2 regions of the Rhodococcus ruber genome follow, and region 2 is predicted to be linked to the other one. Evidence: riboswitches for the same ligand, from Rfam matches in the RefSeq annotation. Region 2 holds a riboswitch; the other holds the start of a gene.
What was found. Region 2 has a riboswitch for cyclic di-AMP ahead of F1734_RS06860 (resuscitation-promoting factor Rpf1 domain-containing protein). Riboswitches for the same ligand answer to the same signal wherever they lie in the genome.
Positions count from the first base shown of each region.

Region 1 (4,060 bases), 2.1 Mb from region 2:
GCTCTGCTGCCGTTGCAGCTCGTCCCGCACGACCTGGGCCTGCTCGGCGGCGGCGCGGGCCTCGTCGGCCGAACGCTCGGATGCGAGCGCAGCCTCCGCGGCCGCGGCCGACGCGGTGCGGAATCCCGCGACCTGGTCGGCGGTCTGGTGGGCGATGACGTCGAGCGCCGACATCTGGTCGAGCAGCTGCTGGGGCGAATCGCTGACCATCAGGGCGAACAGCCGGTTGGTGCGGGCGCCGCGATAGTTGGCGACGGCGAGCTTGTCCACGGTGGGCCGGAAGACGGCCAGTTCCGCTTCCGCGGCGGCCAGCGCCTCGCGATCGCGCGCCAGAGCTGCCTCGGCGGCCCGCTGGGCCTCGACCTTCGCGTCGAGGTCGATTCCGGCGTTGTGCAGCGCCTCGGTGGTCTGCTCGGACTTGCGCGACAACTCGGCCAGCCGTTCCAGTGCGGCGGTGGGGCTCTCCCCCACCGGATCGGCACCGGCCGGGACGGCCACCGAGAACACCGCGAGGAGCACCCCGATCATCAGCGCCCGAAGCGACCGTTTCGTCCTGTCCACCACCACGGGACCAGGTCCTTTCGTTCGACGTTGCGCACCCGTTACCCGAAAAATCTCGATCAGGTTACGGAAGGGCTCCGGTTCGTGTCTACCCGCCGGTAGCTCACCCTGCGCCGGTAGTGCCCGTCCGGAGCGTCAGCGGGGGCGGACCGGCGTCGACCGGTCCGCCCCCGCTGCAGTGCGTGACAGTCGTGGAGTCGTCGCTCAGTAGCGGCGGGCCCCGTCGACCGGCATCGAGTTCATCGGCGCGATCTTCACGGGCTGACCCGAGGTCGACGCGTGGATGACGTTGCCGTTGCCGATGTAGATGCCGGAGTGGCTACCGCCGTAGAACGACACGACGTCGCCGGGCTGCAGCGCGGAGACGTCCACGGCCCTGCCGGCGGCGGCCTGGTCGTAGCTCGTGCGCGGCAGGTTCAGACCGGCCTGCTTGTAGGCCCACTGCACCAGGCCGGAGCAGTCGAAGGCATTCGGACCGGCGGCGCCGTAGACGTAGGGGGCGCCGAGCTTGCTGTGGGCTGCGTCCACGGCGCGCTGGGCGACCGAGGTGACCGGCGCACTGAAGGGCGCGGCCGGAGCCGGTGCGGCACCCTGCGGGGCCGGCGGGACGAGGTTGGCGACCTCCGGCGGGAGGGTCACGCCGGCCGGCAGGTCGAACGAGCCGACGCCGGGGATGGTGACCGGCTCGGCGAGTGCGGGTCCGGCAGAGACGGTGACCGCACCGAGAGCGAGGGCACCGGCAACGACAGCGCGCCGGACGGTGCGCTTGGAAATCTGAGACGCCACGAGGGGTTTGCTCCATTTCTTCCGTTCGTCCGCCGACCGAGTTAGCTGACGGGTTCGGGCTGGGAAGATCAGCCCTACCCCCCGTTCCGCGGGTGCGGTCGGAGGGATTCACCCCAGAGGACAACGTGGGTCCCCGGCTCGGGCACCCGTTGCGGATGCGCCGATTAGGCGGTGACCGAGCGGCGTCTCCCCTCTGGTGGTTCGACATCCTCACCGCTTGGTCTCGAAAAGATTACGAAATCGCATCGGAGGATGTCGACCGCCCGCGCCGTACGCGCCGCGGATTGACGGATATGCCCGATTCGGGCCGGACGGCTCCGGCCGTTCGATCACGGAAACGTAACGGTCGGTTCGAAGGACGACGGCACGGCGGCCACCTCCGGCACGTCCCGCGCCGACCACCGGCCCGCTGCCACGTCGTCGCAGGTCTCGCGGGCGATCGCGGCGGCGAGGACGCCCGCGACACCGCCCACCGCGGCGACACGTCCCACCGCACCACCCGCGTTGTTACCCCGTCGGCACGCCGCCCACACCCGCCCGGGCGATCGACGATGTGATCCTCGTCTCGTCGAGCCGACTCCGGGCGTCCGACCCCCCTCTTCCCCCACCCGGCGGTGTCGGATCCCTCTGCCGGCGTGCCGGATCCCCCTCCCCGCGGTGTCGGACCCGACTCCTACCCTGACGACGTGACCGTGCCCCGCCGACCCGATCCCGCCGTCGGGGTGCAGCTCGGGTTCGACGAACTGGACACGCCGTTGCGGGAGACGTTGTTCGTCGTCGTCGACCTCGAGACCACCGGCGGCAGTTCCACGGACGACGCCATCACGGAAATCGGCGCGGTCAAGATCCGTGGCGGCGAGGTTCTCGGCGAGTTCGCCACGCTCGTCGACCCGGGCCGTTCGATCCCGCCGAACATCGTCCAGCTCACCGGCATCACGACCGCCATGGTGCGTTCCGCGCCCCGGATCGAGCAGGTTCTGCCCTCGTTCCTCGAGTTCGCCGCCGGGGCCGTGCTCGTCGCGCACAACGCGGGCTTCGACGTCGGGTTCCTGCGGGCCGCAGCGTCCCGCGCCGAGGTCGCGTGGCCCCGGTTCACGGTGCTGTGCACGGTCAAGCTCGCCCGCCGCGTGCTCGGCCGGGACGAGGCCCCGTCCGTGCGACTGTCGGCGCTGGCCGAATTGTTCCGTGTGTCCACCACGCCCACGCACCGTGCTCTCGACGATGCCCGCGCCACCGTCGACGTCCTGCACGCGCTCATCGAGCGCGTCGGGAACCAGGGCGTCCACAGCCTCACCGAACTGCGGGACTATCTGCCGGCGGTCACCGCGGAGCAACGCGCCAAGCGGTCCCTCGCGGCACACCTGCCGCGACGGCCCGGTGTGTACCTGTTCCGCGGGCCCTCCGACGAGGTGCTGTACATCGGTACGGCCGTCGACCTGCGCCGCCGCGTGCGCAACTACTTCACCGGTTCCGAGACCCGGCCCCGGCTGAGGGAGATGGTGGCGCTCGCCACCCGGATCGACCACGTGGAATGCGCCCATGCCCTCGAGGCGGGGGTGCGGGAGTTGAGGCTGCTCGCCGCGCACGCCCCGCCCTACAACCGCCGCTCCAAGTTCCCCGCCCGGGGCTGGTGGATCACCCTCACCGACGAGGCGTTCCCCCGGCTGTCCGTCGTGCGGACACCCGCCGCGGCTCCCCCGCATCCGGTCGGCGGCCCCACCGTCGACGCCGTCGGCCCGTTCTCGTCGCGGGCCGACGCCGCCGCCGTCGCCACCACCGTCGCCGAGTTCTGCCGCCTTCGGACCTGCACCCGCCGGATCCCCCGCACGAAGCGCCACGGCGAGCACTGCCCGCCGGACGCCGTCGGAGCCTGCGCTGCCGCAGTAGCCGGACTGCAGACACCCGCCGAGTACGCGCAGCAGGTGGATCTCGCCCGCGCCCTGCTTCGCGGCGACGACGACGAGCCGCTGCATCGGATGCGCCGGCGTGTCGAACACCTCGGCGCTGCCGAACTGTTCGAGAGCGCGGCCCGGTTGCGGGACCGGACGGCCGACGCCGTGCTCGCACTGCGCCGGACGCAGCGCCTGGCCGCGCTCGCGGCGGTGGACGAGCTGGTCGCCGCCCGCCGGCGCGTCGAGGGCGGCTGGGAGTTCGCGGTGATCCGGGCGGGCCGGCTCGCGGGGGCGGGAGTCGCTCCGCGCGGCGTCCCGCCGATGCCCGTGGTCGACGCGATCGTCGCGGCAGCCGAGACGGTGCGGCCGACGACGGCGCCGTTGCGCGGCGCGCTCGTCGAGGAACTCGGCCTGCTGGTCCGCTGGCTCCACGACGACGGGGTCCGCATCGTCCGAACCTCCCAGGGCTGGTCCGAGCCGCTTCGCGGCGCCGGCGCCTGGGCGCAGTGGGGTGAACTCGCCCGGACGGCACGTGCCGGGGCCGAGCCGGTCCCGGTCGCGCACCCCCTACGCTGAGTGCTCGCCCGCACGTCCGTTCCCGGCAGCCGAGGAGAGCTCATGATCCACGCCATCGTCCTGATCCACGCCGACGCCCACCGGATTCCGGAGACCGCTCAGGCGGTCGCGGATCTGGCCGGTGTCGACAAGGTGTACTCCTGCGCCGGCGACATCGACCTGATCGCGCTGCTGCGGGTGCGGGACCACGAAGAGATCGCCGAGGTCGTCACCCGCGGGATCAACAAACTCGAGGGCGTGGCCAA
Region 1 covers NZ_CP044211.1:3,529,331-3,533,390, forward strand. The annotation lists gene F1734_RS16150 (NlpC/P60 family protein) at 1-567, opposite strand, end outside; gene F1734_RS16155 (C40 family peptidase) at 766-1,347, opposite strand; cyclic di-AMP (ydaO/yuaA leader) riboswitch at 1,362-1,528, opposite strand; gene F1734_RS16160 (hypothetical protein) at 1,677-1,838, opposite strand; gene F1734_RS16165 (DEDD exonuclease domain-containing protein) at 2,034-3,815, shown strand; gene F1734_RS16170 (Lrp/AsnC family transcriptional regulator) at 3,858-4,060, shown strand, end outside.
Region 1: it holds a riboswitch for cyclic di-AMP, as region 2 does, so the genes downstream of both, F1734_RS16155 (C40 family peptidase) here and F1734_RS06860 (resuscitation-promoting factor Rpf1 domain-containing protein) in region 2, are expected to answer to the same signal.

Region 2 (4,060 bases):
CGCGACCGGGGAGCAGGCGCCGGTCTGGGCGATCCAGACGTTCTGAGCACCAGCGCGCACGCGCTCCGGGCCACAGCGCGCACGCGAGAGGGGCCTTCCGGTGCAGCACCGGAAGGCCCCTCTCGCTCGGGTGTCAGGAGTCGAGCTCGCGCGCGACGGCGCGCATGACCTCGGAGATCCGCTGGGCGGTCTTGCGCTCGGGATGACGGCCCTTGCGCAGCTCGGGCTGCACGGTGGCCTCGAGCAGCTTGATCATGTCCTCGACCATGCCGTGCAGTTCGTCGGGGGTGTGCCGCTTCTGGGGAGCCGCCTCGCGCCGGCCACCCTGGCGGACCGAGGGCAACGGATCGAGCAGTTTCAGACTGAGGGCCTGCGGCCCACGACGCCCCGCGGCCATGCCGAACTCGACCCGCTGACCCGGCTTGAGGCCCTCGACCCCGGCCGGGAGCGCGGACGCGCGTACGTAGACGTCCTCGCCCTCCTCCTGGGACAGGAAGCCGAAGCCCTTCTCCACGTCGTACCACTTCACCTTGCCGGTAGGCACTGCGTTCACCCGCTCCTCGACAGCCGTGCCCCGCGGGGCACGAGTGGATATGCAAAACAACGCGCCCCGCTTCGAGTGCGGGACGCGCAGACTTGCGTCAGTGTACCCGGGGCGCAGTCCGCTTCCGAAAGTCCGGCGACGGCGTGCCGGGCCGCGGAAGCACTACGGTGGAACGCGTGGGTACCTCCAGTTCTTCCGTACCGGGCAACGGCCTGCTCAAGGCCGCACTGGCCTGCTTCGCGGTCGGGGTCGTCGCCGTCGTGGCGATCTTCCTGACCCCCGTCGTCACCGACGGCCGGCCGGGCCTGGTCCTGTATCTGCTGACTCTCGCCTGGCCGCTCGGTTTCGTGCTGGCCTTGACCTTCGCGCTGCGCTCCGGCCGGCGCGCCCGCGGAAGGGACCGCACGTGAGGATTCTGCTCAACATCATCTGGCTGGTCTTCGGCGGCCTGTGGCTGGCGCTGGGGTACTTCGTGGCGGGCCTGATCTGCTTCGTGCTGATCATCACCATCCCGTTCGGGATCGCGGCGTTCCGCATCGGTGTGTACGCGCTGTGGCCGTTCGGCAAGACGGTGGTGGACAAGCCCACGGCGGGGGCGGGTTCGCTGATCGGCAACGTGATCTGGGTGATCGTCGCCGGCATCTGGCTCGCCCTGGGGCATGTCGTGACGGCGATCGCGATGGCGATCACAATCATCGGCATCCCGTTGGCGGTCGCGAACCTGAAGATGGTGCCGATCTCGCTGCTGCCGCTCGGGAAGGACATCGTCCCGGTGGACAACCAGCCCAGTTACATGTGACGTTCCTCACATAACGCGGGCATAACGAGGGGGTCGCGGACCGGGACCGGCGATGGACTTTCGGCCCTACCTGCGACTTCATCGCGTCACACCGGGCACCCCTGCACCGCCGGCGCGACGCTCGGCGTTATCAATTGGTGACAATCACCGTCTCGAGCCGTTACCGTCGTGTCCGGCCGGTTGGTTCGGCCACCCCGGGTCCGTCGCGCCAAATCCTGCTCCGCGGATTCCGGGTGTCCCGACGAACGATCCACGGGAGCAGGAAGCGGGGGACCCAACGGTCTCCCAGGGAACACCGATTCCCAGGAGGCACCCGGATCGCCGCCCCGGCGACGGTCCTTGGGGTGAAGCCGAATCGCCCACCGGCGAGGAGGCCGGGCTACCTCTTCAGCCCGAACCCGACAGCTGACCTCGTAGGCGCGTACGGAGAGGAATCGGAACCGACATGAGCGGACGCCATCGCAAACCCACCAACACCGGCCGCACCGTCGCCAAGTTCGCGCTGACCAGCGCTGTTCTCGGCGTCACGGGCGTCGCCTTCAGCGGCACCGCCAACGCCGCTCCCGACTCCGACTGGGATCGCCTCGCGCAGTGCGAGTCCGGCGGCAACTGGGGCATCAACACCGGCAACGGCTACCAGGGTGGCCTGCAGTTCTCCCCCAGCACGTGGAACGCCTACGGCGGCGGCGAGTATGCCGCGACCGCCAACCAGGCCAGCCGTGAAGAGCAGATCGTCGTCGCCGAGCGCGTGCTGGCCGGCCAGGGCTGGGGCGCATGGCCGTCCTGCTCCTCGAGCCTCGGCCTGAGCAGCGCGCCGACGCAGCGCAGCGCGCCGTCCACGAGCGCCGGCACCGTCCAGAACACCCCGGTCGTCGAGGCCGCCCCCGAGGCGCCCGAGCTTCCTGCCCTGCCCGCCGAGGCCCAGGGCCTGCGGGCCGGCTTAGAACAGGGCCTCGAGGCCCTGCGCCAGGCCGGCATCGCCGTCGACCAGAACCTCGTCGACGCGGTCAACGCCGCACTGCCGAACTGACACCCGGCACAGCCACACGAAAGAGCCCCGCACCTGCAGGTGCGGGGCTCTTCTGCAATCCGGGTCAGCGGTTGATGACGGTGCGGGGGTGGGTGTACGGCAGGGCGTCGACGGGCAGCGGGAACTCCATCTCCTCGCCGTACGGGGACAGCGGGCCGGAACGAGTCGAGGACAACTCGGTGACGGCGTGGTCCCCGTCCGCCACCTTGGGCCACCCCGGATCGACGTACTGCTTCTTCGAATTGTCAGCCATGCGCTCATTTTGGCAGGCACGTTCACGGATAGCCACTTCAGGTCTCTAATCTTGGTGTCGATGACCGCCACCGACCCCGCCGCGCCGGAGACCGGCCCGGAGTCACTCGCCCGCTGGCTCGCCGACCGCCGCGACGCCGACCTCGGCGAGCTCCTGCGCGCCCGCCCCGACCTGGTGGTCCCGCCACCCGCCACGATGACCGTCCTGGCCGGCCGCGCACAACAGCGCGCGTCGGTGTTCCGCGCCGCCGACGAGCTCTCCGTCCTCGACTTCGGGGTGGTCGAGGCCCTGACCCGGCTGGGTGCCGACCGGGTGCCCGTCACGCGCCGCGCTCTGCTCGACTCCCTCTCCGGTCGGGTCACGGCCAAGAACGTCGACCGGTCGCTCGAGGCCCTGCGCCGGCTCTCCCTCGTATGGGGCCCGGCCGAGGGGCTGCGGGTCGTCGAGGCCGCCGCCGCGACCGTGCCCTGGCGCCTCGGGCGCGGCCCCGACCCCGATCCCGACCCACAGGACCTCGGCGCCGTCCTCGCCGACCTCGACCCGGCCCGGCGCAGCCTGCTCGACACGCTGGCGCGCACCTCCCCCGTCGGCCGGACCCGCGACGCCGCACCGGACACACCCGCCGACCGGCCCGTGCAGCGCCTGATCGCGGCCGGCCTGCTGATCCGGCTCGACGACGAGACCGTCGAACTGCCGCACCGCGTCGGTCAGGCGCTGCGCGACGAGGCGCCGTTCGACCCCGCCGCCCTGACCCCGCCCCGGCCGCTGCCCGCGACGCACGTCGTCGCCGACGTCAACGCCACCGCGGCGGGTGCCGCCCTCGAGCTGCTGCGGCACTGCGAGAACCTGATCGACGCGCTCGGCGCCCTCCCCGCTCCCGCGCTCAAGTCCGGGGGTCTCGGGGTACGGGAGCTGCGTCGCCTCGCCAAGACCGTCGACGTGGACGAGCAGCTCGCCGCGCTGCTCGTCGAGGTGCTCGCCGCCGCCGGACTGATCGCACGGGGCATGCCGCAGCCGGCGCCGACCACGGACATCGACGACTACTGGGCGCCGACCACCGCCGCCGACGGCTGGTCGAACGCGCCGCCCGCGCAGCGCTGGGCCGTGCTCGCCGGCGCGTGGCTCGACGCGCCGCGCCGCATGTGGCTCGTCGGGCGTCGCGACGCCACCGACAAGCCGATCGCCGCACTCTCCGACGAGGCCCGGTCCACCGCCGCACCCCGTGAGCGGCGCCTGCTGCTCGAGCTGCTCGCCGAGGTACCCGGGTCGGCGCCCGACGCGGACGCGGCTCGAGCCGTGCTGGCCTGGCGGCGGCCGCGGTGGGCGGCCCGGCTCGGCGGTGACACGGTGGCCGAGACGCTGCGCGAAGCGACGGCCCTGGCCGTCGTCGCGCACGGTGCTCTCGCCTCTCCCGGCAAGGCACTGCTGCACGGC
Region 2 covers NZ_CP044211.1:1,466,743-1,470,802, reverse strand. The annotation lists gene F1734_RS06880 (DUF2771 family protein) at 1-46, shown strand, start outside; gene F1734_RS06875 (cold-shock protein) at 134-544, opposite strand; gene F1734_RS06870 (hypothetical protein) at 712-954, shown strand; gene F1734_RS06865 (YccF domain-containing protein) at 951-1,343, shown strand; cyclic di-AMP (ydaO/yuaA leader) riboswitch at 1,555-1,779, shown strand; gene F1734_RS06860 (resuscitation-promoting factor Rpf1 domain-containing protein) at 1,789-2,373, shown strand; gene F1734_RS06855 (hypothetical protein) at 2,438-2,626, opposite strand; gene F1734_RS06850 (helicase-associated domain-containing protein) at 2,687-4,060, shown strand, end outside.